One region of the Variovorax sp. Root434 genome, then DNA from elsewhere that is predicted to be linked to it. Evidence: predicted binding sites of a transcription regulator. Region 1 holds the regulator's gene; each other region holds the start of a gene.

Region 1 (7,112 bases):
TTCGTGGGCAACGACGTCGAAGCCAAGCAGCGCCTGTACTACGCGCTCGAGGCCATGGGCAAGGTCGACGAATTCCAGCCGAAGGTCTTCAACGCGATCCACGCACAGCGCCAGAATGTGAACGGCGACGCCAACATCATTGCCTGGGCCACGGCCAATGGCCTTGACGGCGCCAAGTTCAAGGAAGTCTTCACCTCGTTCGGCGTGGCCAGCAAGGCCAAGCGCGCCTCGCAGATGACCGACGCCTACAAGGTCGCCGGCGTGCCGGCGATGGCCGTGGCCGGCCGCTGGTATGTGGACGGGGAAACCGCCGGCAACATGACCAAAGTGCTTCAGGTCGTGAACTATCTGGTCGGCGAGGCAAAGAAGGGCTGACCCCCAGGGCTGCGCGCACTTCGTGTCGCTCTGCCTACCCCTTGCAGGGGGCAACACCCGCGGCCCGGCGGAGCCGGTTCCGCGGTGTTTCTGGTAGAACCGGAAGGAAAGTCAAGCCCGCTTCGGCGGGCTTTTTCATCTGTGCGAGCGGGGCTGACGCAATCAGCCGCATACAATGCCGAGCAAGTTTCGTGCCTCTATGACATTGCACTCTCACCCCACCACTTCCTTCCTTCGTCGCATCGGCCGCCTGGCCGCCGGCGCGCTGTTGCTGGCCGGCCTTGCCTCGGGCGCCGTGGCCGAGACCGCCGACCGCGCCAAGCCGATGAACATCGAGTCCGACTCGATGCGCTACGACGATCTGAAGCAGACCAGTGTGTTCACCGGTAACGTTCTGGTAACAAAGGGCACGATCATCATCCGCGGCGCGCGGCTGGACGTGCGCCAGGACGCCGAGGGCTACCAGTACGGCGTGGTGACCGCCGCGCCCGGCAAGCGGGCCTACTACAAGCAGAAGCGCAACGCGCCCGACGAGTGGATCGAGGGCGAGTCCGACGTCATCGAGTACGACAGCCGCGCCGACAACGTCAAGTTCATCCGCAACGCCACGATGCGCCGCCTGATCGGCGCCACGCCGAACGACGAAAGCCAGGGCGCGCTGATCGTCTACGACCAGAGCAACGACACCTACACGGTCAACGGTTCCACCGTGCCGCCGAACACCGCCGTCAACGCGGCCGCCCCGGGTGGCCGCGTGAAGACCATCCTGACCCCCAAGGCCGCGACCGCGCCGGGTGCACCCGCGGCGGGAGCCCCGTCCGGCGCCAAGGCGCCGCCGCCAGCGCCCACCCCGGCGCCCGGCAAGGGCCTGCGCCCGAGCACCACGCTCGGTGACGAGGGAGAAACCCGCAAGTGATCGAATCCGTTGTATCGCAGGACGCCAACAGCACGCCGGGCAGCCGCCTGGTCGCGCGCGGCCTGAAGAAGAGCTATGGCAGCCGCACGGTCGTGAAGGACGTCTCGCTCGACGTGCAGAAGGGCGAAGTCGTCGGGCTGCTCGGGCCGAACGGCGCGGGCAAGACCACCTCGTTCTACATGATCGTGGGGCTGGTGCGCGCCGATGCGGGCGACATCACCATCGACGGCGAGCCCATCGCCCACATGCCGATCCACCGCCGCGCCCGCATGGGCCTGAGCTACCTGCCGCAGGAAGCCTCGATCTTCCGCAAGCTCACGGTCGAGGAAAACGTGCGCGCCGTGCTCGAGCTCCAGAGCGAGCCCGATGCCAACGGCAAGATGGCACCGCTGTCGAAGCAGCACATCGAAGAGCGCCTGTCCGAACTGCTGGCCGACCTGCGGGTGGACCACCTGCGCGACTCGCCCGCGCTGGCGCTGTCGGGCGGCGAGCGCCGCCGCGTCGAGATCGCACGCGCGCTGGCCACCCAGCCGCGCTTCATCCTGCTGGACGAGCCCTTCGCCGGCATCGACCCGATCGCGGTGATCGAAATCCAGCGGATCATCAGCTTCCTGAAGGAGCGCGGCATCGGCGTGCTCATCACCGACCACAACGTGCGTGAAACGCTGGGCATCTGCGATCACGCGTTCATCATCAGCGACGGGCATGTGCTGGCACAAGGTACACCCTCGGAGATCGTCGACAACGCCGAAGTACGCAGGGTGTACCTGGGCGAACACTTCCGGATGTGATCGTGCGGCGAGGGTCAAGGATCATCGTGGCCACCGTCCGCGCGGAGCTTCCTCGCGGGGGCCGCCGCGCACGGCCGCCCGAAGCGGCCGGCCCGCCCCCGGTAGGGGGTTGGCGTAGCGCGAAGCGCGCAGCCTGGGGGGGAGCCATTTCCTCATGAAGCAAGGGCTGTCCCTTCGCGTCTCGCAGCATCTGGCACTGACGCCACAGCTGCAGCAGTCCATTCGGCTGTTGCAGCTTTCCACGCTCGAACTGAGCCAGGAAGTGGAGCAGATGCTGGACGAAAACCCGTTCCTCGAACGCACCGCGGAAGAAGCGGCGCGCGAGGAATTCGGGCTCGACACGGCCGATGCGCCGGTTCCGCGCGATGAGGGCGAGAGCGACTTCGCGCCTTCGGCCGCCAGCGCGCCCGCCGAGACCACCAGCACCACCACGGCGGATACCGACGGGCCGGCTGCCGAGATCACCGAGCGCGAGCCCGACTGGGAGGGCGACGGCACCGTCGACATGGCGGCGCCCGACGACAGCGAGTGGGGCAGCGACGCGCCCGCGCGCCAGAACAACCTGGGCGACGACGAACGCGCCGACGCCACCGAACTCGCGCGCAGCCAGGAGTCGCTGCAGTCATTCCTGCACCGCCAGGCGCTGAGCCTGCGGCTGAACGAGAACGACAGCGCCGCGCTGCGCTTTCTCATCGAATCGCTCAACGACGACGGCTACCTCGAAGACTCGCTGCCCGCGCTGGCCTCGGGCCTGGCCGGCGACGACAACGACCAGTTCGACGACCTCGTGCATCACTTCCAGGTGGCGCTCGGACTGTTGCAGAGCCTGGAGCCCGCGGGCGTAGGCGCGCGCGACCTCGGCGAATGCCTGTGCATCCAGCTGCGCGCCATGGCCAGCGAGGACGAGACCGACGAAGAGGCGCTGGTCCGCAAGACCGCCATCACCGTCTGCAAGCAGCCGATGGAGCTGCTTGCGCGCCGCGATTTCAAGCGCCTGGCCACGCTCACCCGCAGCAGCGAGGAGCTGGTGCGCTCTGCGCTGCAGATCATCGCGCGGCTGGAGCCCAAGCCGGGCCGGCGCTTCGTCGACGTGGAGCGCAACATCGTCATTCCCGACGTGATCGTCACCAAGACCGGCCGCGGCACCAACGTGAAGTTCCGCGTCATGTTGAACCCCGAGGTGATGCCGCGCCTGCGCGTGCACGACATCTACGCCGGCGCGCTCAAGTCGCACAAGGGCGAGGGCAGCCAGGCGCTGTCGCAGCGGCTGCAGGAGGCGCGCTGGTTCATCAAGAATATCCAGCAGCGTTTCGACACCATCCTGCGCGTGAGCAATGCCATCGTCGAGCGGCAGAAGAGCTACTTCGTGCATGGCGAACTTGCGATGCGCCCGCTGGTGCTGCGCGAGATCGCCGACGAACTGGGCCTGCACGAGTCGACCATCTCGCGCGTGACCACCGCCAAGTACATGGCCACGCCGTTCGGCACCGTCGAGCTCAAGTACTTCTTCGGCTCGGCGCTGGGCACCGAGACGGGCGGCAATGCGTCGAGCACCGCGGTGCGCGCGCTGATCAAGCAGTTCGTGAGTTCCGAGAGCATCAAGAAGCCGCTGTCGGACAGCCAGATCTCCGAGATGCTGAAAGAGCAGGGCATCGAGTGCGCACGCCGCACCGTGGCCAAGTACCGCGAGGCGCTGCGCATCGCGCCCGCCAACCTGCGCAAAGCCCTGTAGAAAGACGCCGATGACCCGTCGCCTGCTGTCGCGTTGTGGGCACTGGGTTTTCGTCATGGCGGCGGTGTTGCTGTTCGCCGGCTGCGCCACCCTGCCCGACGAGGCCCCGCGCGCACCCACCAAGGCCATGGCGGTGTCGGCCGACACCGCCCTCGGCAAGCTCGCGCTGGCCTCGCAGCCCGACCCCGACCTGAGCGGTTTTCGCCTGATGCCCGGTGGCGACTTCGCCTTCGACACCCGCATCCAGCTGGCCCGCCGCGCCCAGCGCACGCTCGACGTGCAGTACTACCAGATCGAGAACGACGAGACCGGCCGCTACCTGCTGCGCACCCTGCGCGACGCCGCCCAGCGCGGCGTGCGCGTGCGGGTGCTGATGGACGATCTCTACACCTCGGGCGAGGACGAACTGCTGCTCGGCTTTGCCGCCACGCCCAACGTCGAGCTGCGCCTGTTCAACCCGTTCCCGGCCGGGCGCGCGAGCATCCTGAAGCGCTTCACCGCCTCGCTGTTCGACTTCAGCCGCGTCAACCGGCGCATGCACAACAAGCTGTTCATCGCCGACGGCGCGATGGCGGTGGCGGGCGGGCGCAACATCGGCAACCAGTACTTCACGCGCACCGCGGGCGAGAATTTTCTCGACCTCGACACCTTCGTCACCGGCGCGCTGATCCCGCGGCTGGGCAGCCTGTTCGACCAGTACTGGAACAGCATCTACGTGCGGCCGATCCAGTCGGTGGTGCGCAGCGAGCTGTCGGCCGAAGAGCTGCAGCGCCGCTTCGACGCCGCCACCGGCCCCGACACCACGCCGCCGCCGCCGAAGCCCGCGCCCAACGACCTGCTCGGCTACAGCCCGATGGTGGAAGACCTGAACGCCGGCAAGCTCGGCCTGATCTGGACCACCGCCGAGGCCTACGCCGATTCGCCCGAGCGCGTGATCGGCAAGACCGCCTCCTACGGCGGCGTGCCGCTGCTCGACGTCGACAGCGTGCGCTACAACGTGGTCGAGCAGATGCGCCGCGCGCGCTCCGAGGTGACCATCGTCTCGCCCTACCTGATCCCGGGCGCCACGGGGCTGGAGGTGATGCGCGAGATCCGCAACCGCAACGTGAAGATCAGCGTCGTCACCAATTCGCTGGCCGCCACCGACGAGCCGCTGGTGCACACCGCCTACCGCCGCTACCGGCCCGACATGCTCAAGCTCGGCGCCGACCTCTACGAGTTGAGCTCCACGCGCACCCGGCGCAGCGTGCGGCTGGGCCTGTTCGGCACCTCGGTCGGGCGGCTGCATGCCAAGTCGGCCGTGATCGACCGGCGCACGCTGTTCGTCGGGTCGATGAATTTCGACCCGCGCTCGGAGTCCGCCAACACCGAGATCGGGCTGATCATCCACAGCGCCGAGATGGCGCAGCAGGCGCTGAAACTCATCGACGTGCTCAAGCAGCAGGGCGCCTACCGGCTGCGCTTTGCCGAAGGCAGCAACGAGTCGCGCATCGAATGGGTCAGCGAGGATGCCGGCAAGCTCACCGTGCTGACCGAGGAGCCCGACTCCAGTTTCTGGGGCCGGGTCATGCTCGAGATCCTGGCGCCGCTGACGCCGGAGAGCCTGCTCTAGCTGGCGCTCGCGGCGCCGGCGATGCCGGGCAGCGGTGTCATTGCACGTTGACTGCTTCGACCTGCACCAGCAGCTTTACCTTGTTCTCGAAGCCGAAGTTCAGCCCCCAGGTAATGCCCCAGTCGCTGCGCTCCACCGTGGTCTCGAAGTCGCCGCCGCACACCTGGCGGTTGATCAGCGGGCTCAGGTAGCAGTTGAAGCGCACGGCCTTCAGCGTCACAGGCCTGGTCTGGCCCATCAGCGTGAGCGTGCCGGGAACGTCGACCACCTTGCCGCCGCTGAAATCGATGCGGTCGGCCACGAAGCGGCCGGTCGGAAACTCGGCCACGTTGAAGAAGTCCTTGCTCTGCACGTGGCGGTTGAGCAGGTCGACGCCGGTGTTGATGGAGCTGATGTCCATCGTGATGTCGACCTTGCCGCTGGCGCCGGTGCCGTCGATCTGCACGGAGCCGTCCTTGGTGCTGAAGCGCCCGCGGTTGGTGGTGGTGCCGTAGTGGCCCATCTCGTACATCACGAAGGTGTGGGTCGGGTCGATCACGTAGTTGGCGTTCTTCGCCGGCCCACCCGCGGGCTTGGCGGCCACGGCCGGGGCGAATTCCGCTGGCAGTTGCTGTTGCTGCGCCGTGGCGCTGCCGGTGAATGCGGCGGCCGACAGGGCTGCGGCGAGAAGGAGCTTTTTCATGGCGTTGGATGCGGGAGGAAAGAGGAAAGTGAATGAGGGGCGGACAGCCTGGCGCTTCACAGCGGCCCGAAGCCCGTGAGCGTGAACCTGAAGCGCACCTGCACGTCGTTGCCGACCATCGAGGTGTCGGTCCATTCGCCGTCGCCCACCTTGTAGTCCAGCCGCTGGATCGTGAAGCTTCCGGTGGCCACCGCCTCCTTGCCACCGGCCGCGGCGATGCTGACGGGCACCGTCACGTATTTGGCGATGCCCTTGATGGTGAGCTTGCCCGCCATCTCGAACTTGCCGTCGCCCAGTGCCTTGATGGCGCTCGACTGGAAGCTTGCCTGCGGGAAGTGCGCGGCGTCGAACCACGGCTGCTTGGGCAGCTCCGCATCGCTCATCGGGACGCCGAAGCCGGCGCTGGCCGTGTCGATCTGCAGCGCGACGGTGCCGCCCTCGGGCTTCTTCGGGTCGAAGGCCACCTGCGCGTCGAACTTCTTGAACGTGCCTTCCACGGGCACGCCCATTTGCTTGCTGACGAAGACGATCTGGCTCTTGTCGGCCACGAGCTTTGCGGCTGCGGGCTCGGCGCCGGCCGGCAGCGCCAGGGTGGCGAAAGCCAGCGCCGCGAGGGACGGCGCGAGACGGAAAAACAGGCGCTTGATCATCGAGCAGGTTCCTTGCGTGGCCGGGGCCACATGCGTTTCAGAAGACCGTCGCGGTCGATCCAGTGGTGCTTGAGCACCGCCGCCACGTGCAGCAGCGTGACGCCCGCCAGCACGAAGGCGCAGTTGCGGTGCAGCGGCTGCAGCACCGCCTCGGCGAAGGCGTGGTCGACCGGCACGAAGTCGGGCAGCGGCAGCACGCCGAACCATGCCACCGGCATGCCCATGGCCGAGCTGTAGGCCCAGCCGGACAGCGGCACCGCGAAGAACAGCAGGTACATCAGCGTGTGGCTGATGCGGTAGCTCGCCAGTTGGAGCGCCGACATGCCGGGCGGGAGCGCCGGTGGACGATGCCCG
Region 2 (7,112 bases), on a different contig from region 1:
CGCTGGCCACGGCGGGTTCGGGCGCGGTGGGCGGCGTGTTCACGCCGGCGCTGTTCTTCGGCTGCATGGTGGGTGCGCTGTTCGGCCAGGGCGTGCAGGCGCTGTGGCCGGCCGCAAGCTCGGCGCCGTTCGCCTACGCCATCGTCGGCATGGGTGCGTTCCTGGCGGGCGCGACGCAGGCGCCGCTGATGGCGATCCTGATGATCTTCGAGATGACGCTGAGCTACCAGGTCATGCTGCCGCTGATGGCGGCGAGCGTCATCGCGTATTTCGTCGCGCGCTCGGCCAACGCCGGCTCGATGTACGAGATCACCCTGCGCCGCAACGAACAGCGCGACGCGCAGATGCGCCTGCGCGGGCTGCACATGCGCGACCTGGTGCAGCCAGCCGAAACGGTGGTCAGGCCCGAGGCGGACCGCGAGGCGATGAGCAAGCTCTTCCTGCAGCACCCCGTGAAGTATCTGTACGTGGTCGATGCGGACAACCGCTATCTCGGCGTGGTGCCGCTGTCGGCTCTTGGTATGGCACCCATCGAGACGACCGCGGGCGCCCTGCTCTCGCAGGCCATCCTGCCGCTGACCGCCGACACCGGCCTGGGCGAAGCGCTGCAGCGCTTCCTGGAGCACCTGGGCGAGCGGCTGCCGGTGATCGAGAGCGCGGCCAACCCGGTGCTACTGGGCGTTGCAGCGAAGAGCGCGCTGCTCGCCACCTACGTGCGGCTGAGCGAATAGCGCGCCGGCTTCCCCCTTTCTTACTTCTCCGGCTTTTCCGGCTTGGCGCGGCGCACCGCGACCACCTCGATCTCCACCAGGTAGGCCGGATTGGCCAGCGCCGCGACCTGCATGGCCGAGCGCGACGGCAGGTTGGGCTGCGCGGTGGTGCCGAAGAACTGGGTGTAGCCCTCCATGAAGCCGGCGAAGTCCATCTTGTTGTCCTTGGCCGGGTCGCCGACCAGGAACACCTGCATCTTCACCACGTCGCCCATCGTCAGGCCAAGGCCCGTGAGGCTCTTCTCGATGGCCTTGAGCACGCCGACGGTCTGGCCCTTGGTGTCGCCACCGTAGGCTGCCGCGCTGTTCTTCGGTTGCGTCGCGTCCTGCAGCGGCGGCACCTGGCCGGAGAGGTAAACGTTCGTGAAGGAACCCGGTACCTCGACCGCCGCCGAGATCGGGAAGGTGGAGTTCGGAATGCGATGGCGGATGACGTCGTCGGCCGCATGGGCGGCGCCTGCGGCGGCGGTGGACAGGGCGGCGGCGAGCGCCAGCTTCCTTGCGAGGGGGGGCATGGTCATGGGTGTTGTCTCTGCACGGGTGAGTGAAAAAAAGATCTCAAGGCCGCAGCTTCTTGACGGTCTCGGCGGGAATCGCCTCGGGGTACTGGTTGCCGAAATGGGTGCGCGCATAGCCGACCACCGCGGCGATCTGCTCGTCGCTCAGCATCTTGCCGAAGGCCGGCATGCCCTTCTGGCCATTGAGCACCACGTAGAGGGGGTATTCGGGTGCCGCCAGCCTCGGGTTGGAGGCCAGCGCCGGGTAAGTCCCCGCGCCTTTCGCGCCCTGCCCCTGCGCCATGTGGCAGCCCTGACAGGTGGCGCGGTAGATCGACTCGCCCGACAGCTCCTGGAATTTCGGGCCGACCGAGAACGCCGGCTCCGGCGATTGCGCGAGGGCCGTCGCGGCCAGCGCCCCGAGCGAAACGGCGAGCAGCGCGCGCTTGAAAAAACTCATCATGGTCTTGCAGTTGTTCATGGTGGGTATGTCCTTCACTCGGCGGCTACGCGGCAACCGCGCGGGCATGCAGGCGCTGGATGGCGTCCAGCGAGGAGAGCAAGGCCCCTTCCTGCCACGCCGGGATGTAGGACGCGTGTTCACCCGCGAGCGCGATGCGCCCGTCGACCTGGCACAGGTTCTTGTAGTGTTTGGCGCGCGTCTCGTCGGTCCACATGCCGTAGCAGCCATGCGTGCCCGGCACGCGGTGCCAGCCGACGGAGATGCCGTTGTCGAACTCGCTCGCGTACTGCGGATGCAACTGCGTGCCGAACTCGACCGCGCGGCGCACGCGCTCCTCGGGCGCCATGGCGGTGAATTCATAGGAGTTGGGGCCGTCGAACACATAGGCGCCGAGCACCACCGCCTTGCCCTTGGCGCCGTAGCGCGTCGAGGGGTACGAGATGCGCGAGATCGGCAAGTCGGTGTAGCTGATACCGCCGTAGATGTGCTCGTCTTCTTCCCAGAAGCGGCGCTTGAACTGCAGGCCCACTTTCACCGATGCGCCATAGGGCACGGCGTTGATGGCCTCCTGCATCGCGCTGCCGACCTGGATGTCGATCTGGCTGAGTACCGACAGCGGAATGGTGCACAGGCACCAGTCGGCCTTGGCCTGCGTGATTGCGCCGCCCTTGGCCTCGTCGGTGTAGGTGACGGTGACGCCGCGGTCGTTCTGCTCGATCCTGGTGACCTTCGCGCCGTATCGGATGAGGCTGCCGACTTCTTTGGCGAAGGCCTTGGCGATCATGTCCATGCCACCTACGGGCTGGAAGATCGCGCTCTGGAATTCGTAGTCTTGGCCGCTCGCGATGTAACGCCAAAGGTTTGATTGCAGCAGCTCGCTCATGTCCAGCGGCTTCGAGGGCTTGGCCAGCGGCATGAGGCCGCCGCCCGCATCGACTTCGTAGCCGCGGCGGTCGCTGCTGATGGTGCCTTCGCGGTAGCGGAACTGCGTATCGAGCGCGCCCCAGCGGCGCAGGCCCTCGAGCAGCTTCTCCTTGTCTTCCTTCGTCAGCGCCGTGTCGAGGCTGCCCTGCGAGGAGGCCTTGCCGAGCAGTTCGGCCACATAGCCCTGGTAGTCCGCCTGCACATGGCGGTAGCGCTGCGGCTTGCCGCCGTAGGCCTTGCTCGAATGCACGAGCGCGTTGTAGTTGACCTGCACGAAGGGCTCGAGCGCCACGCCCAGCCGCTTGCAGTAGCCGAGCACCGCATGGTGGTGGTAGGGAATGCGCCACGGCCCGGGGTTGAAGTACTCGCCCTCGGCGAAGCCGCAATGCTGCACCGCGCCGCCCAGTTCGGTGAAGGTGTCGCCGCCGCGCAGTGTCCAGCAGCGGCCGCCCGCGCGCTGGCTGAATTCGAGCACCTTGACGGAATACCCGGCATTGCGCAGTTCGAGCGCGGCGGCCATGCCGGCCAGGCCAGCGCCCAGGATCAGCACCGATGCGCCCTTCTTCGCACCGTCGAGCCGGGGCGGCCCCGCGTAGTTGGACTCGGCAGCAAAACCCAGCGAACTCATCGCCTGGTACATCGCACCGCCTCCCGCGGTCTTGCCGATGAGCGTGAGAAGGTCACGCCGGCTGAATAAAGTGTTGCTCTTCGTGGTCATTGGTTGCTTCTGGGAGTTTGAAAGGCAACTGGAAGGCAGCAGAATCCATGCCACGAAGGTGCCGCGCCCGGCCTCGGCGGGACCGCCTCCCCGTGAAACTACAATCGCCAACCATGCCCGCCTCCAGCCCCATCGATCAGATCGCCGAGCGTGTTGAACGACTGCTCGTGCGTCACGAAGAGGTGCAACGCACCAATGCGTTGCTGCAGGAGCAGGTCGATGCGCTCACGCGCGAACGCGACGGCCTGAAATCGCGCCTCGCCGCGGCTCGCACGCGCCTCGACGCCCTGCTCGAACGGCTGCCGGCTGAACCACCTTCCGAAGATTCCCCCGCATGAAGCAGATTGAAGTACAGATCATGGGCCAGAGCTATCTGCTCGGCTGCCCCGATGGCGGCGAGGCGCAGCTACGCGAAGCCGTCGAACGCGTGGACGCGGCCATGTGCAAGATCCGCGATGCGGGAAAAGTCAAGGCCCGCGATCGCATCGCGGTGCTGGCCTCGCTGAACCTGGCGTTCGATCTGGCGGCACAGCAGCAGGCCGCAGCCGTGCCAATGGCGGCGCCCGCCGTTGCCGCCACAGCGGACAGCGGCGACACAGACCCGAAGGCCGCGCAACTCATTCAAAGACTCGATCAGGCCCTGGCCGGCGATGGACATTTACTCTGAATGAATCCCGCAGAGGGACAGACGAAGCGTAAAATCCACTCCGTCTGCAGACTGTGTCGGGCTTAATATTTCCTTGTTCCAATGCTCTCCGGAGCCGGGCTTGGTACATCGCTCGACGGGCGTGATCATCTCGCGTCAGATGAACCCGAAGTCCTGCTGCCCTCGCCCACCTGAACCCTGGTTCAGGATGCGGGTCCGGCACATCACCTGCAGACACCTATTCCTGCCACGGCCCCCTGCATTCACTGCACGGGGCCGTTGCTTTTTCCAAACTCCCCTCGCCTGACCTTCCCGTGAACTTCGCTGCCCTGCTCGACCCCATCCTGATCGCCGAACTCGCCGCCCTGGGCCTGGGCACCGGTTTTCTCGCGGGCCTGCTGGGCATCGGCGGCGGCATGCTGATGGTGCCGTTCATCACGATCATCATGGGCCATCGCGGCGTGCCGGCCGACCTCGCAGTAAAGATGGCGATCGCGACCTCGATGGCGACGATCATCTTCACGTCGGTGTCGAGCGTGCGCGCACATCACAAACGCGGCGCGGTGCGCTGGGACATCGTGCGGCGGCTCGCGCCCGGCATCGTCATCGGCAGCCTCGCGGGCAGCCTCGGCGTGTTCGCGCTGCTCAAGGGCACGGCGCTCGCCATCTTCTTCGCGCTGTTCGTGGGCTTCTCGGCCACGCAGATGTTCCTCGACAAGAAGCCCGCGCCCACGCGGCAGATGCCGGGTGCGGGCGGCCAGCTCGCGGCGGGCGGTGCGATCGGCTTCATCTCGGGCCTCGTGGGCGCGGGCGGCGGCTTCATCAGCGTGCCGTTCATGACGTGGTGCAACGTGTCGATCCACAACGCGGTGGCGACCAGCGCGGCGCTGGGCTTTCCGATCGCGGTGGCGAACGTGCTGGGCTATGCGGTCAGCGGCCAGTCGGTGCAGGGCCTGCCGGCGGGCTCCTTCGGCTACATCTGGCTGCCCGCGCTGGCGGTGATCGCCATTTGCAGCGTGTTCACCGCGCCGCTGGGCGCGAAGGCCGCGCACAGCCTGCCGGTGAGGAAGCTCAAGCGCGTGTTCGCGAGCATCCTGTACCTGCTGGCGGCCTACATGCTCTGGAAGGGGCTGCACGGCTGATCCGTCGGGCGGGCGAAAAGGCCCTTCGCGCCCGAGGTCCGTCCCATTGCGGCGCGCAGGACCGCGCCGTATAACGGCCTCATGAAAATCCTCATCGCCGTCGATGGCAGCGCCTACACCCGCAAGGCGCTCGATTACCTGTTGTCCAACCGGGGCATGTTCGTGGACGGGCATCAGCTGGTGGTGGTGAACGTGTGCACCGGCATCTCGGGCCACGTCTCGCGCCACCTGAGCAAGGAGATCGTCGCGGACTACTACGCGGAGGAAAGTGCAAAGGTGCTCGACCCCGTGAAGGCGCTGTTCGCCGAGAGCGGCGTGAGTAATTACACGGTGGAATCGCGCCACGGCCACGTGGCCGAGGAAATCCTCAAGTCGGCCACTGCAGCGCAAGCGGGGCTGATCGTGCTCGGCACCCACGGCCATGGCATCTTCGGCCGCGCGCTGATGGGCTCGGTCGCCACCAAGGTGATCGCCGAGACGAACACCACGGTGCTGCTGGTGCAGTAGTTTTCTTCGTCGCTACTGCGTGCGCTGCTGCCGCCATTCGCGCGGCGAGCAGCTGAAGCGCTCCTTGAACGCGCGGCTGAAATGCGCCGCGTCGTTGAATCCCCGGCCGTAGGCGATGTCGGCCACGGGGCGGCCCGCGAGGCGCGGCTCCAGCAGGTCGCGGCTGCATGCCTCCAGCCTGCGCTCCCAGATGTACTGCGAGGGCGTGAGCGGCTCGCTCTTGAACACGCGGTGGATGTGGCTCACCGACACGCCCAGCCCGGCTGCCAGCGTGCTCACCGACAGCGATGGGTCGGCCAGCTGCTCGTCGATGCGCCGCTTCACGCGCGCGAGGTGGTAAGCCGCGAGATTGCTCAGCGATGGCGCGCTCGCCGCCGGCAAGGTCTGCAGCCCGGCCACCAGGATGTTCTGCACGCCGTTGGCCACCGCGAGGGCCGAGGCCGGCTGCAGCGTGTCGATGTCCTCACGCAGCGTGCGGATCATGCCCAGCAACAGGTGCCCCGCGCCTTCGCGCCCCGAAACCGTGGTGGCCGTCAGCGCCTCGGTGTCGCGCAACTCGCTGCGCAGGCGCTCGCCGGGCAGCTTGAGCACGATCTGCTCGAAGGACTGGTCGAACAGCAGTTGGTAGGGCCGCGTGCTGTCGTACAGCGCGAAGTCGCCGGCCGACAGCACCGCGTCGCGGCCGTCCTGCCGCACCACGCCCTGGCCGCGCGCCTGGATGCTCACGAGGAAGTAGTCGTCGCTGGAATGCGAGATATGCCCCGGCGTGCGCATCACCTTCTGCGGTCCCGAGGTGACGACCGACACATCGAGCCCGGGCAGCGTGTGCTGGCGGATGCTGCCTTCGAAATCGCCGGCCTCGCCCTCGCGCACCGGGTCGCAACCGAGCTGCACGTAGACGTTGCAGATCATGTCGGTCCAGTAGGCGAGCCGCTGGTCGCGCGGGACGGCGTCGGTGCTGAGCAACTGGGTCATCGGGGGTTCCTCGGAAAGCCTGGCTGCAAAGGCATGCAACGCAGGAACAAGAACGCCGCCAAACCGGGTCAAGGCGTTCCGGCGGCGCGAATCTACGCTTCAAGCAACCCGCATGCCACAGCGCAAACCCGGTGCTTGCGGCCCACGCCCCGTTACTTTCATTGCATCTGGAGAAGCTTCATGCCGACCACCGTCCATCCCAAGCTGCGCGTTGCCGCAGTGCAGGCCGCCCCCGTGTTCCTCGACCTCGACGGCACCATCGACAAGACCATCGATTTGATGACGCAAGCCGCCAGACAGGGCGTGAAGCTCATCGCCTTCCCCGAGACCTGGGTGCCCGGCTACCCGTGGTGGATCTGGCTCGACTCGCCGGCCTGGGGCATGCAGTTCGTGCAGCGCTACCACGACAACTCGCTGGTGGTCGGTTCGGCCGAGTTCGACCGCGTCAAAGAGGCCGCGCGCAAACTCGG
Region 3 (7,112 bases), on a different contig from region 1:
GATCGTGGCCGGCTTCATGGCTCCCGCGCTGACCAAGCTGGTGGCCGAGCGGCGCTTTCCCTCGCTCGAACAGAAAAAGGGCGCTTCGTTCTTCGGCAGCGTCGCGCGTTCGCTGGGCGTCACCATCCTGGCGCTGATCGCCCTCGTGGTGTCGATGCCGCTGTGGCTCATTCCGCCGCTGGTGCTGATCCTGCCGCCGCTGATCTGGGGCTGGCTCACCTACCGCGTGATGAGCTTCGATGCGCTGGCCGAGCACGCCAGCCCTGAGGAGCGCGCCGCGCTGCTGCGCGCGCATCGGCTGCCGCTGCTGTGCATCGGCGTGCTCTGCGGCTACCTGGGCGCCGCGCCCAGCATCGTCTGGGCATCGGGGCTGCTGTTCGCCGCTGCCTTCTTCGTGCTGGTGCCGATCGCCATCTGGATCTACACACTGGTCTTCGCCTTCTCGGCGCTCTGGTTCGCACACTACTGCCTCGACGCGCTTGCGCAACTGCGCGCTCAGCGTGCCATGGCCGAAGCGTCGACCGCCGACGGCACCACGTCGGCCCTCGAAGCCGAGGGAGCCAGCAAGGCCGCACTCTCTCAATGGGGTTCACCATGACACGCGCATTCGGTCTCATCGTCGTCGGCGACGAGATCCTTTCCGGCAAGCGGGCCGACAAGCACATGGCCAAGGTCATCGAGCTGCTCGCCGCGCGCGGCCTGCAACTCGGCTGGGCGGAGTACGTGGGCGACGAGCCCACGCGCATCACCGCCGCGCTCATGCGCGCCTTTGCCTCGGGCGACATCGTGTTCTCGACCGGCGGCATCGGCGCCACGCCCGACGACCACACCCGCCAGTGCGCTGCCCAGGCGCTGCGCGTGCCGCTCGCGCTGCACCCCGAAGCCGAGATGCTGATCCGCGAACGCATGCGGGACACGGCGGAGGAACAGGGCCTGCCCTATGAGCCCGACCGTCCCGACAACATCCACCGCCTCAACATGGGCGTGTTCCCGCAGGGCGCGACCATCATCCGCAACCCGTACAACAAGATTCCGGGTTTCAGCGTCGACCACGTGCATTTCGTGCCGGGCTTTCCGGTCATGGCCTGGCCGATGATCGAGTCCGTGCTCGACAGCCGCTACGCCGACCTGTTCACCCGCAATGCCGTCGCCGAGAAGTCGGTGATCGTTTTCGGTGCCATGGAAGCCACGCTGACCCCGCTCATGCAGGCCATCGAGGCCACGCACGCCGGCATCAAGGTGTTCAGCCTGCCCAGCGTCGACCACCCTGAATATGGCCGGCACATCGAGCTGGGCGTCAAGGGCGACCCCGGCCGGCTCGATGCCGCATATCTCCAGTTGATCGAAGGGTTGCACACCTTTGATGCCAAGCTTGGCCCAGAATTGGTGCGTTGATATCAATGGCACCAACTTGGTGAATTTCCGCCTCCATTTGGGGTTTGCAGCCCCCGCCAAGGCCTCGTCCGGTGAGGCGACAATGGCACAGAAACTGCATCCCTCGTCCCTGTATTCCTAACCACCATCCAACTCAGGAGAAACTGATGGCAAAGACCGTCGCCGATGTACTCAAGCTCGTCAAGGAAAACGAGGTCAAGTTCGTCGACTTCCGCTTCACCGACACCCGTGGCAAAGAGCAGCACGTCACCGTGCCGGTCTCGGCTTTCGATGAAGACAAATTCACCTCGGGCCACGCGTTCGACGGTTCGTCCATCGCCGGCTGGAAGGGCATCGAAGCTTCGGACATGCAGCTCATGCCCGACCCGAACACCGCCAACATCGATCCCTTCTTCGAAGAAACGACGCTGATCCTGACCTGCGACGTGATCGACCCCGCCGACGGCAAGGCCTACGAGCGTGATCCGCGTTCGCTCGCCAAGCGCGCCGAAGCCTACATGAAGGCCTCGGGCCTGGGCGACACCGCCTTCTTCGGTCCGGAACCCGAATTCTTCGTGTTCGACGGCGTCCGCTGGAAGAACGACATGTCGGGCTGCTTCGTGAAGATCGACTCCGAAGAAGCCTCGTGGAACACCGACAAGGAATACGAGCACGGCAACACCGGCCACCGTCCCGCAGTCAAGGGCGGCTACTTCCCGGTTCCCCCGGTCGACAGCTTCCAGGACATGCGCTCGGAAATGTGCCTGGTGCTCGAATCGCTCGGCATCCCCGTCGAAGTGCATCACCATGAAGTGGCCAACGCCGGCCAGATGGAACTCGGCACCAAGTTCAGCACGCTGGTCCAGCGCGCCGACTGGGTCCAGCTGCAAAAGTACGTGATCCACAACGTGGCCCACGCCTACGGCAAGACCGCCACCTTCATGCCCAAGCCCATCGTCGGCGACAACGGCTCCGGCATGCACGTGCACCAGTCGGTCTGGAAGGACGGCAAGAACCTGTTCGCAGGCGACGGCTATGCAGGCCTGAGCGACTTCGCGCTGCACTACATCGGCGGCATCATCAAGCACGCCCGTGCCCTGAACGCCATCACGAACCCCGGCACCAACAGCTACAAGCGCCTGGTGCCCGGCTTCGAAGCCCCGGTGAAGCTGGCCTACTCGGCCAAGAACCGCTCGGCCTCGATCCGCATTCCGTTCGTGGCCAACCCGAAGGGCCGCCGCGTCGAAGCGCGCTTCCCCGATCCGCTGATGAACCCCTACCTCGGCTTCGCTGCGCTGCTGATGGCCGGCCTCGACGGCGTGGAAAACAAGATCCATCCGGGCGAAGCCGCCAGCAAGGACCTGTACCACCTGCCGCCGGAAGAAGACGCGCTGATCCCGACCGTCTGCCACAGCCTCGACCAGGCCCTGGAATACCTGGACAAGGACCGTGCGTTCCTGACCAAGGGCGGCGTGTTCACCGATGCATACATCGACGCGTACATCGAACTGAAGATGCAGGAAGTCACGCGCTTCCGCATGGCGACCCATCCGGTCGAGTTCGACATGTACTACTCGCTGTAAAGGCGGGCCCCTGACGGGGATTCAAGACAAAAGGACGGCCTCGGCCGTCCTTTTTCATTGGGCTGGAACATTTGGTCACGGTTGGCATCGAATTGCACGAAAATGCACCTTTGTCGCCGCCCTCCACCGATACACATGAAGACTGCTTCTCTCATTTTTCTGGCCGGTTCATTGATCGCGCTACCGGCGCTCGCGCAAGAGCGCGTCTGGCGTTGCGGCAACGAGTACACCAACAACGCCACCATCGCCCAGCAGAAGGGCTGCAAGGTCATGGAAGGCGGCAACGTCACGGTCGTGCAAGGCACAAAGACTTCGGGCGGCGGCTCCGCGTCGTCCGGTGGTTCCTCCGCGGCACGCGCGCCGGCGGGCAGCCCGCGTGTCGAAGGCGTCGACCAGCGCGCGCGCGACGGCGAGGCGCGTTCGGTGCTCGAAGCCGAGCTCAAGAAGGCCGAGGCACGCCAGGCCGAGCTGCAGAAGGAATACAACAACGGCGAGCCCGAAAAGCAGGGCAGCGAAGGCCGCAACTACCAGAAGTACCTGGACCGCGTCGCCGAAATGAAGGCCGAGCTGGCGCGCAACGAAAGCGACATCGCCGGCATCCGTCGCGAGATCGGCCGCCTGCCGAACAAGCAGCAGTCGCAATAGCCATATGGTGTTCGGGAAGAAGGCGAGCGGCGCCAATCCGCGCTTCCAGTCCTTCGACCTGCTGTCCACGCTGATCGCGGTGGTCAACAGCAACGGCTCGGTGCTGTTTGCCAATGCAGGCCTCGAAGACGCACTGGGTACATCGCGGCGCACCCTCGAGGGTTCGCAGTTCGGTGCGTGCTTTCACGAGCCGCAGGTGCTGCGCACGGCGATCGACGGCGCAAGCAGCAACGACTTCGCCACGCTGCGCTACGAAGCCTTCCTGCGCCGCGTCAATCACGAGCTCATGCCGGTGCAGGTCACGCTCGCGCATGGCGACAAGAAGGGCGAACTCATCATCGAGATGTCGCCGCTCGAGCATCAGGTGCGGCAGGACCGCGAAGAGCGCCTCATCGACCAGGCGCAGGCCAACAAGGAACTCATCCGCAACCTCGCGCACGAGATCAAGAACCCGCTCGGCGGCATCCGCGGCGCGGCACAGCTGCTGCAGATGGAGGTCGAGTCGCGCGACCTCATCGAATACACCCAGGTCATCATCCATGAGGCCGACCGGCTGCAGACGCTGGTCGACCGCCTGCTCGCGCCGCACCGCCGGCCGCACGTGGTGGGCGACGTCAACATCCACGAGGTGTGCGAGCGCGTGCGCTCGGTCATCCTTGCGGAGTTTCCGCGCGACCTGCACATCGAGCGTGATTTCGACGTGTCTATTCCCGAGTTCCGCGGCGACCGCGAGCAGCTCATCCAGGCCACGCTCAACATCACGCACAACGCCGCACAGGCGCTGGCCGAGCGCCGCGCGGCCGGCGATGCGCAGATCACTTTCAAGACGCGCATCGCCCGCCAGGTGATCTTCAACAAGCAGTGGTATCGACTGGCACTGGAATTGCATGTCATCGACAATGGACCGGGTGTGCCGGACACGATCAAGGACCGCATCTTCTATCCGCTGGTATCGGGCAGGGAAGGCGGGACCGGGCTGGGATTGACGCTCGCACAGACTTTTGTGCAACAGCATCACGGCGTGATCGAGTGCGACAGCGTCCCGGGCCGAACCGATTTCAAGATATTGATACCGCTGCCCTAGCAGCCCGGCAACAAGGAGATGCATGAAGCCGATCTGGATAGTTGATGACGACCAATCGATTCGCTTCGTGCTCGAGAAGGCTCTGCTGCGCGAAGACTTGCCCACGCGCAGTTTCACGAACACGCGCGAGGTGCTCGCAGCACTCGAACAGGCCGCCGACGACGATCAGCAAGGTCCCCAGGTCCTGGTGAGCGACATCCGCATGCCCGGCGGCTCCGGGCTCGACCTGCTCGACAAGATCAAGGCCAAACATCCTGGCCTGCCCGTCATCATCATGACGGCCTTTTCAGACCTCGACAGCGCCGTCTCGGCCTTCCAGGGCGGTGCCTTCGAATACCTGCCCAAGCCCTTCGACCTGCCGCGCGCGGTCGAGCTCATCCGCCGCGCCGTCGACGAAAGCCAGCGCGAAGAAGTCGCCGAAGAACGCATGGTCGCGGCGCCCGAAATGCTCGGCCAGGCGCCCGCGATGCAGGACGTGTTCCGTGCCATCGGCCGGCTCTCGCAAAGCAACGTCACGGTGCTCATCACCGGCGAATCGGGCTCGGGCAAGGAGCTGGTGGCGCGTGCGCTGCACAAGCACTCGCCGCGCGCCAACGGCCCCTTCGTGGCCATCAACACCGCGGCCATCCCGAAGGACCTGCTCGAGAGCGAACTCTTCGGCCACGAACGCGGTGCCTTCACCGGCGCGCAGACCATGCGCCGCGGCCGCTTCGAGCAGGCCGAGGGCGGCACGCTGTTCCTCGACGAAATCGGCGACATGCCCTTCGACCTGCAGACGCGCCTGCTGCGGGTGCTGAGCGACGGCCATTTCTACCGCGTGGGTGGCCACAACTCGGTGAAGGCCAACGTGCGCGTCATCGCCGCGACCCACCAGGACCTGGAGCAGCGCGTCAAGCTCGGCGGCTTCCGCGAAGACCTGTTCCACCGCCTCAACGTGATCCGCCTGCGTCTGCCGGCATTGCGCGAACGCGGCGAAGACGTGCCCGCGCTCACGCGCCACTTCCTGCAGGTGAGCGCGCGCCAGCTCGGTGTCGAGCCCAAGCGCATTTCCGACGCGGCGCTGGCCAGGCTCGCGGCCTTCAGCTTTCCGGGCAATGTGCGCCAGCTCGAGAACATCTGCCACTGGCTGACCGTGATGGCGCCGGCCCAGCTGATCGAAGCGAAGGACCTGCCACCCGAGGTGATGGCCGTCGGTGCAGGCACCGAGGCCCACGTGCCCGAAGCCGTGGCTGCCGCACCAACCGCAATGGCCCAGCCCGCCGCATCGCTGCCGGTTGCGGCCAGCGGTGAATCGGCGCCTGTGCCCACCGTTTCCGAATCCACCGAAGCGCATGCAGGCGTGAGCAGTTGGGAAAGCGGTCTGGAGGTCGAGGCGCAGGCGCTGCTGGCGGCCGGCCGCACCGACGTCTGGGACGTGCTCACGCGCCGCTTCGAGTCGAGGCTGATCCTCACGGCCCTGGCCAACACGCGGGGCCGCCGCATCGAGGCCGCGCAGAAGCTCGGCATCGGGCGCAACACCATCACCCGAAAGATCCAGGAACTCGGGATCGAATGAAAAGGCCCTTCGGGGCTTTTTTCTTCACCGGCTGCGCTGGCCGAGCGTCAGCGAGTCGATCTGGAATTTCCCGCTCTTGTCCCAGAGCCAGGTGTCAACGTACGTGTGACCGCCCAGCTTGCCCGGATTGGGCAGTGGCGACGTGGCCTTGATCAGTTCGGCAATCATCGGCGGCACTTCGGGCGCATGGCTCGGCGTGCGGCTGAACGTGACGTTCACCACCTTGCCGGTGGCGTCGATCTCGGTCTCGACCACCACCACCGCATACACCAGCGGCGGGATCTTGCCCTTGTAGATGCGGCTTGCGTACTTGTTGTAGATGTGGCGTGCGCCGATCTTGCGATACGTTCGCACGGCTGGCGTTTGTGCCGTGATCAGGCGCACGGTGGGCACGTTGCGGTCGTCCGGCGCGGCTTCGCCGGTGGGGGAGGTCGCGGTGGCGCCCGTACCGCCTTCGGCCTTGTCGGTGGGCTTCAGCAGGGAGCAGGCAGACAGCGCGAGTGCGGTGGCCACCAATGCGATGCGGCCTGCGATGCGGGTGGGCGCGGCCATCGGTCAGGCCCCCTGGTCCACATCGAGCACCACCGGCGCATGGTCGCTCGGCTTTTCCCATTTGCGCGGCACGCGGTCGATGATGCAGCCCTTCACGCGCGGCACCAGCGGCTGGCTCACCAGGACGTGGTCGATGCGCAGCCCGCGGTTCTTCTGGTAGCCCAGCATGCGGTAGTCCCACCACGAGTAGCTTTTCTCGGGCTGCTCGAACATGCGAAAACTGTCTGTCAGGCCCAGTTCGAGCAGCGCCTTGAAATGATTGCGCTCCTCGGTGGTGTGGTGGATCGTTTCCTTCAGGCCCACCGGGTCGAAGCTGTCG
Region 4 (7,112 bases), on a different contig from region 1:
CGGCTGCCCACGCACACGGTGTCGTCGGCCTCGAGGATCACGCAGCGCACACCGTGGTTCGCGAGCCCCAGCGCGAGCGCCATGCCGACCGGGCCGCCGCCGACAATCACCACGGGGTGGCGGCCGGGTTCGGCGCCGCCGGGGCCGAGCGCGGGCGTTCGGGATTCGTAGCGCGTGTAGTGGAAGGCGCCGACCGAGGGCGGCAGTCCGGCGTCGGCGCCGGACTTCGGCGGCACGGGGCCGCTCGCGGCATCGCCGAGGGTGGCAGCGGGGGAGTTCGTCATCCGGCGGGATTGTCCCGATGCGCGAGGAGCGGCAATGTCATAACTTCGTACGAGGTAGTTACCCGTATGCGCGCCCTTTCCTTCTTCTTTCCCCACGCATGAGACGCTGGCGCATCCACCCCGCCGAAGACACCACGCTGGCCGCCGCCGTGGTCGGCGACGTGCTCTCCGGCGTGGGCACGCCGCTGCTGGCGACCAGCTATCTCAAGGCCATGCAGCGCGTGATGCCGGTGACCTTCTGCACGGTGTTCGTGGTCGATGCCGCCGGGCGCATCGAGCTCGTGTCCGCCGCCAGCAGCTATGGCAGCACGGCGGAGCGCACGTCCGAACGCTACGTGGCGCAGCGCTTCGATTTGCTCGACCCGAACATGGCCTGGCTGGCGGCGCGCAAGCTGCCCAAGCGCGCGCAACTCTGGATGGGCCACCAGCGCGCCGACGAGGTGGCCGACCCGGTGTATCGCGCCGCCTGCTATGGCGACGTGGGCATTCGCGAGCGCGCCTCGGTGCTGTTGCTGCAGCCCACGGGCCAGCGCGTGGCCGTGAGCTTCTACCGCAGCCTCGCGCAGCCGGAATTCGGCGCGGCCGACTTCGAGCGCATCGAGGCGCACGCCACGCTCCTGGCCGATGCCACCGCCGCGCACGGCCGCAGCGCAGTGGCCGCGCGGGAGCCGGTGGAGCCCGTCCTCGCCTCGCGGCTGCTGAAGCTGAGCCTGCGCGAGCGCGAGGTTATCGGCCACCTGATGGCGGGCCGGACGGCCAAGGAAGCCGCGCGCCAGATCGGCGTGGAGCTGACGACGGTGCGCACCCACCAGTACCGGGCGTTCCGGCGGCTGGGGATACGGTCGCAGAAGGAGTTGCTGCGCGGCGCGGGGCCGCACTGAGCCAGCCCCTCAGTCTTCGGAAGCTTCTTGCTCCGGCTGCGCCCCGTCCGGCGCATCGCCCTGCTGCGGCTTCACCAGCGACACCGGCGCCTCCTTCGGCCGCCCCGCCGTGGACACGATCTCCTGGTCGATGGCGCCGAACAGCGAGCGCCCGTCCAGCCCCTTCATCTCGATGCGGATGGTGTCGCCGAACTTCATGAACTCGGTGTAGGGCTGGCCGACCTGGATGGTCTCGATGCAGCGCTTCTCGGCGATGCACGAATAGCCCTTGGGCCAGTCCATCTGGCCGTCCTTCTTCTCGACGCCCTTGTTGCTCACGGTGCCGCTGCCGACGATGCTGCCGGCGCGCACGTTGCGGGTCTTGGCGATGTGGGCGATGAGCTGACCGAAGTGGAAAGTCATCTCCGGGCCCGCATCGCACAGGCCGACCTTGCGGCCGTTCCAGCTGCTTTGCAGCGCCAGGTGCACGCGGCCGTCCTGCCACGCCTCGCCGATCTCGTCGAGCGTCACAGCTACGGGGCTGAAGGCGGTGGCGGGCTTGCTCTGGAAGAAGCCGAAGCCCTTGGCCAGTTCGGCCGGAATGAGGTTGCGCAGGCTCACGTCGTTGGCCAGCATCACGAGGCGGATGCCGTCGAGCGCCTGGTCGGGCGTGGCACCCATGCGCACGTCGCCGGTGATCACCGCGATCTCGGCCTCGAAGTCGATGCCCATGGCTTCGCTGGGCACGACCACGTCGTCGGTCGGGCCGAGAAAGTCGTCGCTGCCGCCCTGGTACATCAGCGGGTCGGTATAGAAGCTCTCGGGCACCTCGGCGTTGCGCGCCTTGCGAACCAGCTCGACGTGGTTCAGGTAGGCCGAGCCATCGGCCCACTGGTAGGCGCGCGGCAGCGGGGCCATGCACATGGCCGGATCGAAGGGAAAGGAATGGCGCGCACGGCCGGTATTGACGGCGTCGTACAGGTCCTGCAGCTGCGGGCTCATGAAGCCCCAGTCGTCCAGCACCTGCTGCAGCCGGCTCGCGATGTCGGTGGCGTAGTGGGCGAGCGTGAGGTCGCGCGAGACAACGACGAGCTGACCGTCGCGCGAGCCGTCCTTCAGGGTGGCGAGTTTCATGATGCGGTGCGTGCGTGAGAACAGGGACGGGGCGCCGGCACGGGCCGGTCGCCGCTCCCACTTAAACTGGTTGAACGGGCGGCAGTTTACCGAGGTGGTCTTTCGTGAACCTCCGGGCCGGCGCCTCACTCCACATACCGATGCCGACGCTCGTTGCCCCCTCTTCCTCGCCATCGCTGCCTCCCGGGCTGCCGGGGCGTCCGTCGTGGCGGGTTCTGATCGGGCTGACGCTGCTGGTGGGGCTGGTCCATCTGTTGCTGCTCGGGCTGGCGCCGGTGGCGGTCGGGCCGGAGCCTTCGCCGCTGGCAAGCAAGTTCAGCACGCGCACCATCGTGATCGCACCACCGGCGTCCGAGGCGCCCGCTCCGGCGGCCGCGCCCGCCGAGGCCAGGCCGCCGCCTCCGCCCAAGCCGAAGCGCCCGCGCGAGGCGTCGGTGCCCAAGCCGAAACCGAAGCCGGCCCCGGTCGAGCCGGCGTCTTCGCGGGAGCCGGACGCCACCACGCTGCCGCCCCCCGAAACGCCCGACCCGACAGCCCAGGCCGCTACCAATTCAGGAGCAACACCGCCCGAAGCAGCGGCCAGTGCCCCGGCCGGCGCGACATCGCCCTCCGGTGGCACCGGAACCGGTACAGCTGCGGCGGCCGGCGGCGAGGCCTCGGGCACCATCGCCGGCACCCAGGCGATGAAGATCCCCGGCTCGGTCACGCTGGACTTCGAGGCCACCGGCCAGTCCGGCGCCTCGCCGCAGCGGGGCGTGTTCGGCGAACTGGTCTGGCTGCAGGACGGCAGCCGCTACGACGGGCGACTGACGCTCAAGGCGGTGTTCTTCACCTTGCTCAACTGGCACAGCACCGGCCGCATCGGCCCCTCGGGGCTGGAGCCCGAGCGGTACTCCGAAAGCCGCAAGTCCGAGGTGGCTTCTCATTTCGTGCGCGACCAGGGGCAGATCGTGTTCAGCAACAACGCGCCACCCGTGCCCCTGCTGGCCGGCGCGCAGGACCGCATGAGCGTGATGATGCAGCTCGGCGGCCTGCTGGCGGCCAGCCCCGGTCGCTATCCGGCAGGTACCCGGATTTCGGTCCAGACCGTGGGGCCGCGCGATGCCGACGTCTGGGTCTTCGTGGTCGGTGACGAAGAAAACGTGAGCCTTCCGGCCGGCGAATACGTCACGCGCAAGCTCACCCGCACCCCTCGGCGGGAGTTCGACCGAAAACTCGAGCTCTGGCTTGCGCCAGCGTACGGCTACCTGCCCGTGCGCATCCGGCAGACGGAACCCAACGGGGACTTCGCTGACGCCCAATTGCGCAAACCCCTACCCGCGGCCGCCCCGAACTGAGGAGAGTCATTCCATCGGAGCAAAAGCCAAGAAATTAGCCCGTTGGTTTTACAAGAATGACAACCTGTCTTGAAACTGGCGCGTTGATTGCTATGTAACCTCCATGAACGCCATCGACATCCTCACAGGGCCCGCCATGAACATGCTTTATGACTCGGAGTCTTTCGTCGTCGTCCACGTGCAGCCCAATGAAGGCGACGAACCCGCGCAACCCAACGTGCCGGTTCTGGAGCGTCACGGCTTCGAGATCGTGGACAAGCGTTCGGGCAAGGAGGTCTACCTCGACGGCTCCTGGGCCGAGCTGTTCCAGCAGCAGATCGCCGCCTGGCAGCTCAACACCCCCACCCAGGAAGAAGTCGAAGACACGCTCGAAGGCTACGCCGAGCTGGCCCACACGCCGGTGCTGGTGCACTGACGCAAATTCGGCCTCCAATGACAAAGCGCCCTGCCCGGGGCGCTTTTTTCATGAAGCACCGGGCAACGGATCCCCTGAATCTCGGGTCAGCGAAGAGACCGAAAGAGACGACAAGGAAAAGCGGAAATGGACGGCACGGCGGGCGCGTGCCGAGGCATAGTATGGCGTGATGCCCCCTCCAAACCGGCCCCTGCGGACTCCCTGGCGCCTGCTTCTTCCCCTGCTCGCCACCACCGCATTCGGGGGCTGTTCGGCGCTGCCTCCCGGCGCCGATGCGCCCATCGCGCGCCGCATCGCAGCACTCCAGCCGGTCGACGCCCTGCTGCTCGGCGAGCAACACGACGCCCCCGAGCACCACGCCATCGAGCGCGAAGCCGTCGAGGCGTTGGTCGCGCGCGGCCATCTCGCCGCGCTTGCGCTCGAAATGGCCGAGGAAGGCCGCAGCACCGCGCGCATCACCCCCACCGCCACCGAAGCGCAGGTGCAGGCGGCCCTCGACTGGAGCGACAAGGCCTGGCCCTGGGCCAACTACGGCCCCACCGTGATGGTGGCGGTGCGCGCGGGCGTGCCCGTGGTCGGCGCCAACCTGCCGCGCACGCGCATGAAGGACGCCATGGCCGACGTCTCGCTCGACGTGCAGCTCAACGGCGAGGCCTATGCCGTGCAGCAGGACGCCGTGCGGGAGGGCCACTGCCAGATGCTGCCCGAGTCCCAGATCGTCCCGATGACGCGCATCCAGGTGGGCCGCGACCGTGCAATGGCGCAGGCCATCGTCAAGGCGAGGCGGCCGGGCCAGACGGTGCTGCTGATCGCCGGCGCGGGCCACGTCGTGCGCACGCTCGGCGTGCCGCAGCATCTGCCCGACGACGTCAAGGTTGCCACGGTGCAGATGCGCGCCGCTCCCGCTCCGGCGGACGTGGCAGCGGGCGACTACGACAGCACATGGCAGACGCCGCCATTGCCCGAGAAAGACTATTGCGCCGAGTTCAAGCGGCTGGCCAGGCCGCAGCCGAAGGCGTGAGCGCTTCGAACCTAGTCACCGAACCAGAACAACAACCAGGCGCTGACAGAGCCGAGCGTCATCAGGACGAGAAGAATCTGGCGACCCGCGTGAAGCGGTTGATTCGTCCAGGATTCGATATTTTTTGAAGTCCTCATCTCCAGCCTTGTGATGCGGGCTGAAGAATGAGGCTCCCGCTGACTCCTGTCAAAGCGGTAAAAATGCTTCGTCGACCGTCAGTTCAAAACGAAAGTCGCAGGGTTTCCATGCGCCGCGATCCTCCGAATGGCCTTCGCGTCGCCGGCTTGCGCAAGTGCCGCCGTCCCGCTCAGGCGTGCTTTCTGATCGAATCCGCCAGCGTGTTCACCAGCGTGTCGATGTGCGACTTTTCCACGATGTACGGCGGCGCGATCACCAGCACGTCGCCCGCGGGCCGCACCAGTGCGCCCTTGTGGAAGCAGTCCAGGAAGATGTCGTAGGCGCGCTTGCCCGGCGTGCCCGCGATGGGCGCGAGCTCCACCGCGGCGGCGAGGCCCAGGCTGCGGATGCCGATCACGTTCGGCAGGCCCTTGAAGGCACTGTGGAAGGCATCGCCCAGCACCTTGCCCATCTCGCCGGCGCGCGCGAACAGGTTCTCCTGCTTGAAGAGATCGAGCGTGGCGATGGCCGCGGCGCAGGCCACCGGGTGGCCCGAGTAGGTGTAGCCGTGGAAGAACTCGACCACGTGCTCGGGCGCGTCGGTCTTCATCATCGCGTCGTAGAGCTTGTCGCGGCAGATCACGCCGCCGAGCGGAATGACGCCGTTGGTCACGCACTTGGCGAAGTTCAGCATGTCGGGCACCACGCCGTAATAGTCGGACGCGAAGTTGGTGCCCATGCGGCCGAAGCCGGTGATGACCTCGTCGAAGATCAGCAGGATGCCGTGCTTGTCGCAGATCTCGCGCAGGCGCTTCAGGTAGCCCTTGGGCGGCAGGTACCAGCCGGCCGACCCGGCCACCGGCTCGACGATGATCGCGGCGATGTTGCTCGCATCGTGCAGCGGCAGGATGCGCGTTTCGAGCTCGACCAGCGGGTCTTCGGCCCACACCGGCTCCTCGTTGCGGATGTAGGCATGGTTCACCGGATCGTGGATGAAGCGCATGTGGTCCACGCGCGGCAGGAAGGCCGAGCCGAACACCTTGCGATTACCGGGAATGCCGCCCACGGACATGCCACCGAAGCCCACGCCGTGGTAGCCCTTCTCGCGGCCGATGAACACGTTGCGGTGGCCTTCGCCGCGCGCGCGGTGATAGGCAAGCGCGACCTTCATGGAGGTGTCTGCGGCTTCCGAGCCCGAGTTGCAGAACAGCACCTTGTTGAGATCGCCGGGCGCGAGCGAGGCGATCATCTCGGCCGCCTTGAAGGCGCGGTCGTTGCTGACCTGGAAGGCGGTGGCGTAGTCAAGCGTGTCGAGCTGCTTCTTGATCGCCTCGTTGATGGGCTTGCGGTTGTGGCCCGCGCCCACGCACCACAGCGAGGAGATGCCGTCGATCACCTTCTTGCCGTCGTGCGTGGTGAACTCCATGCCGTCGGCCGCCACGAAGACGCGCGGGTCTTTCCTGAAATGGCGGTTGGGAGTGAAGGGCAACCATTGGTTGTCCATGTTGAAGTCCTGCTGGGCCATGTCTCGCTCCTGCGGTTATGTGGTCGAGGAAAATCGCGATTCTGGCACCCCTGCGACAATCACGCCCCTGATGACGACCACTACGCCCACCTCGCCCGCCTACATCCTGAACCTCTCCTGCCCCGACCGTACGGGCATCGTGCACGCCGTGTCGGGCTTCCTGCTCGAACGGGGCGCCAACATCGAAGAGGCCGCCCAGTACAACGACCACGACACGGGCCTGTTCTTCATGCGGGTGCGCTTCGCCTGCGGCGAGCACAGCGAAGCCACGCTGCGCGAGGAACTGAAGACCTTCGCCGCCGGCTTCGGCATGAAGCTGCAGCTGCATGCCGCCGCCGAGCCCATGAAGACCGTGATCCTGGTCAGCAAGGAAGGCCATTGCCTCAACGACCTGCTGTTCCGTTGGAAGAGCGGCCTGC

Evidence for each region. Region 1 encodes sigma-54, which starts transcription at its own class of promoters, with help from an activator protein. Its sites were predicted from a motif close to TGGCANGNAANCTGCTTT; they were not measured.
Region 2: the regulator sigma-54 is predicted to act here: its motif matches at 3,408-3,425, upstream of ASD05_RS12630 (flavin monoamine oxidase family protein).
Region 3: the regulator sigma-54 is predicted to act here: its motif matches at 1,479-1,496, upstream of glnA (type I glutamate--ammonia ligase).
Region 4: the regulator sigma-54 is predicted to act here: its motif matches at 3,692-3,709, upstream of ASD05_RS10005 (DUF3567 domain-containing protein).

The regions. Positions count from the first base shown of each region.
Region 1 covers NZ_LMEK01000003.1:137,420-144,531, forward strand. The annotation lists gene ASD05_RS05320 (thiol:disulfide interchange protein DsbA/DsbL) at 1-375, shown strand, start outside; gene lptA (lipopolysaccharide transport periplasmic protein LptA) at 575-1,291, shown strand; gene lptB (LPS export ABC transporter ATP-binding protein) at 1,288-2,082, shown strand; gene rpoN (RNA polymerase factor sigma-54) at 2,237-3,814, shown strand; gene ASD05_RS05340 (phospholipase D family protein) at 3,825-5,426, shown strand; gene ASD05_RS05345 (YceI family protein) at 5,464-6,108, opposite strand; gene ASD05_RS05350 (YceI family protein) at 6,165-6,758, opposite strand; gene ASD05_RS05355 (cytochrome b) at 6,755-7,112, opposite strand, start outside.
Region 2 covers NZ_LMEK01000012.1:446,329-453,440, reverse strand. The annotation lists gene ASD05_RS12645 (ClcB-like voltage-gated chloride channel protein) at 1-731, shown strand, start outside; gene ASD05_RS12640 (RidA family protein) at 752-1,291, opposite strand; gene ASD05_RS12635 (c-type cytochrome) at 1,329-1,748, opposite strand; gene ASD05_RS12630 (flavin monoamine oxidase family protein) at 1,774-3,372, opposite strand; gene ASD05_RS12625 (hypothetical protein) at 3,486-3,710, shown strand; gene ASD05_RS12620 (cell division protein ZapA) at 3,707-4,039, shown strand; gene ASD05_RS12615 (sulfite exporter TauE/SafE family protein) at 4,333-5,160, shown strand; gene ASD05_RS12610 (universal stress protein) at 5,242-5,667, shown strand; gene ASD05_RS12605 (helix-turn-helix domain-containing protein) at 5,680-6,642, opposite strand; gene ASD05_RS12600 (carbon-nitrogen hydrolase family protein) at 6,823-7,112, shown strand, end outside.
Region 3 covers NZ_LMEK01000001.1:615,884-622,995, forward strand. The annotation lists gene ASD05_RS02870 (EI24 domain-containing protein) at 1-598, shown strand, start outside; gene ASD05_RS02875 (competence/damage-inducible protein A) at 595-1,395, shown strand; gene glnA (type I glutamate--ammonia ligase) at 1,542-2,957, shown strand; gene ASD05_RS02885 (hypothetical protein) at 3,093-3,602, shown strand; gene glnL (nitrogen regulation protein NR(II)) at 3,607-4,686, shown strand; gene ntrC (nitrogen regulation protein NR(I)) at 4,709-6,241, shown strand; gene ASD05_RS02900 (hypothetical protein) at 6,266-6,793, opposite strand; gene xth (exodeoxyribonuclease III) at 6,797-7,112, opposite strand, start outside.
Region 4 covers NZ_LMEK01000010.1:13,358-20,469, forward strand. The annotation lists gene ASD05_RS09985 (FAD-dependent monooxygenase) at 1-284, opposite strand, end outside; gene ASD05_RS09990 (helix-turn-helix transcriptional regulator) at 383-1,165, shown strand; gene ASD05_RS09995 (fumarylacetoacetate hydrolase family protein) at 1,175-2,278, opposite strand; gene ASD05_RS10000 (DUF3108 domain-containing protein) at 2,419-3,615, shown strand; gene ASD05_RS10005 (DUF3567 domain-containing protein) at 3,719-4,030, shown strand; gene ASD05_RS10010 (ChaN family lipoprotein) at 4,200-5,051, shown strand; gene ASD05_RS10015 (aminotransferase class III-fold pyridoxal phosphate-dependent enzyme) at 5,359-6,693, opposite strand; gene purU (formyltetrahydrofolate deformylase) at 6,764-7,112, shown strand, end outside.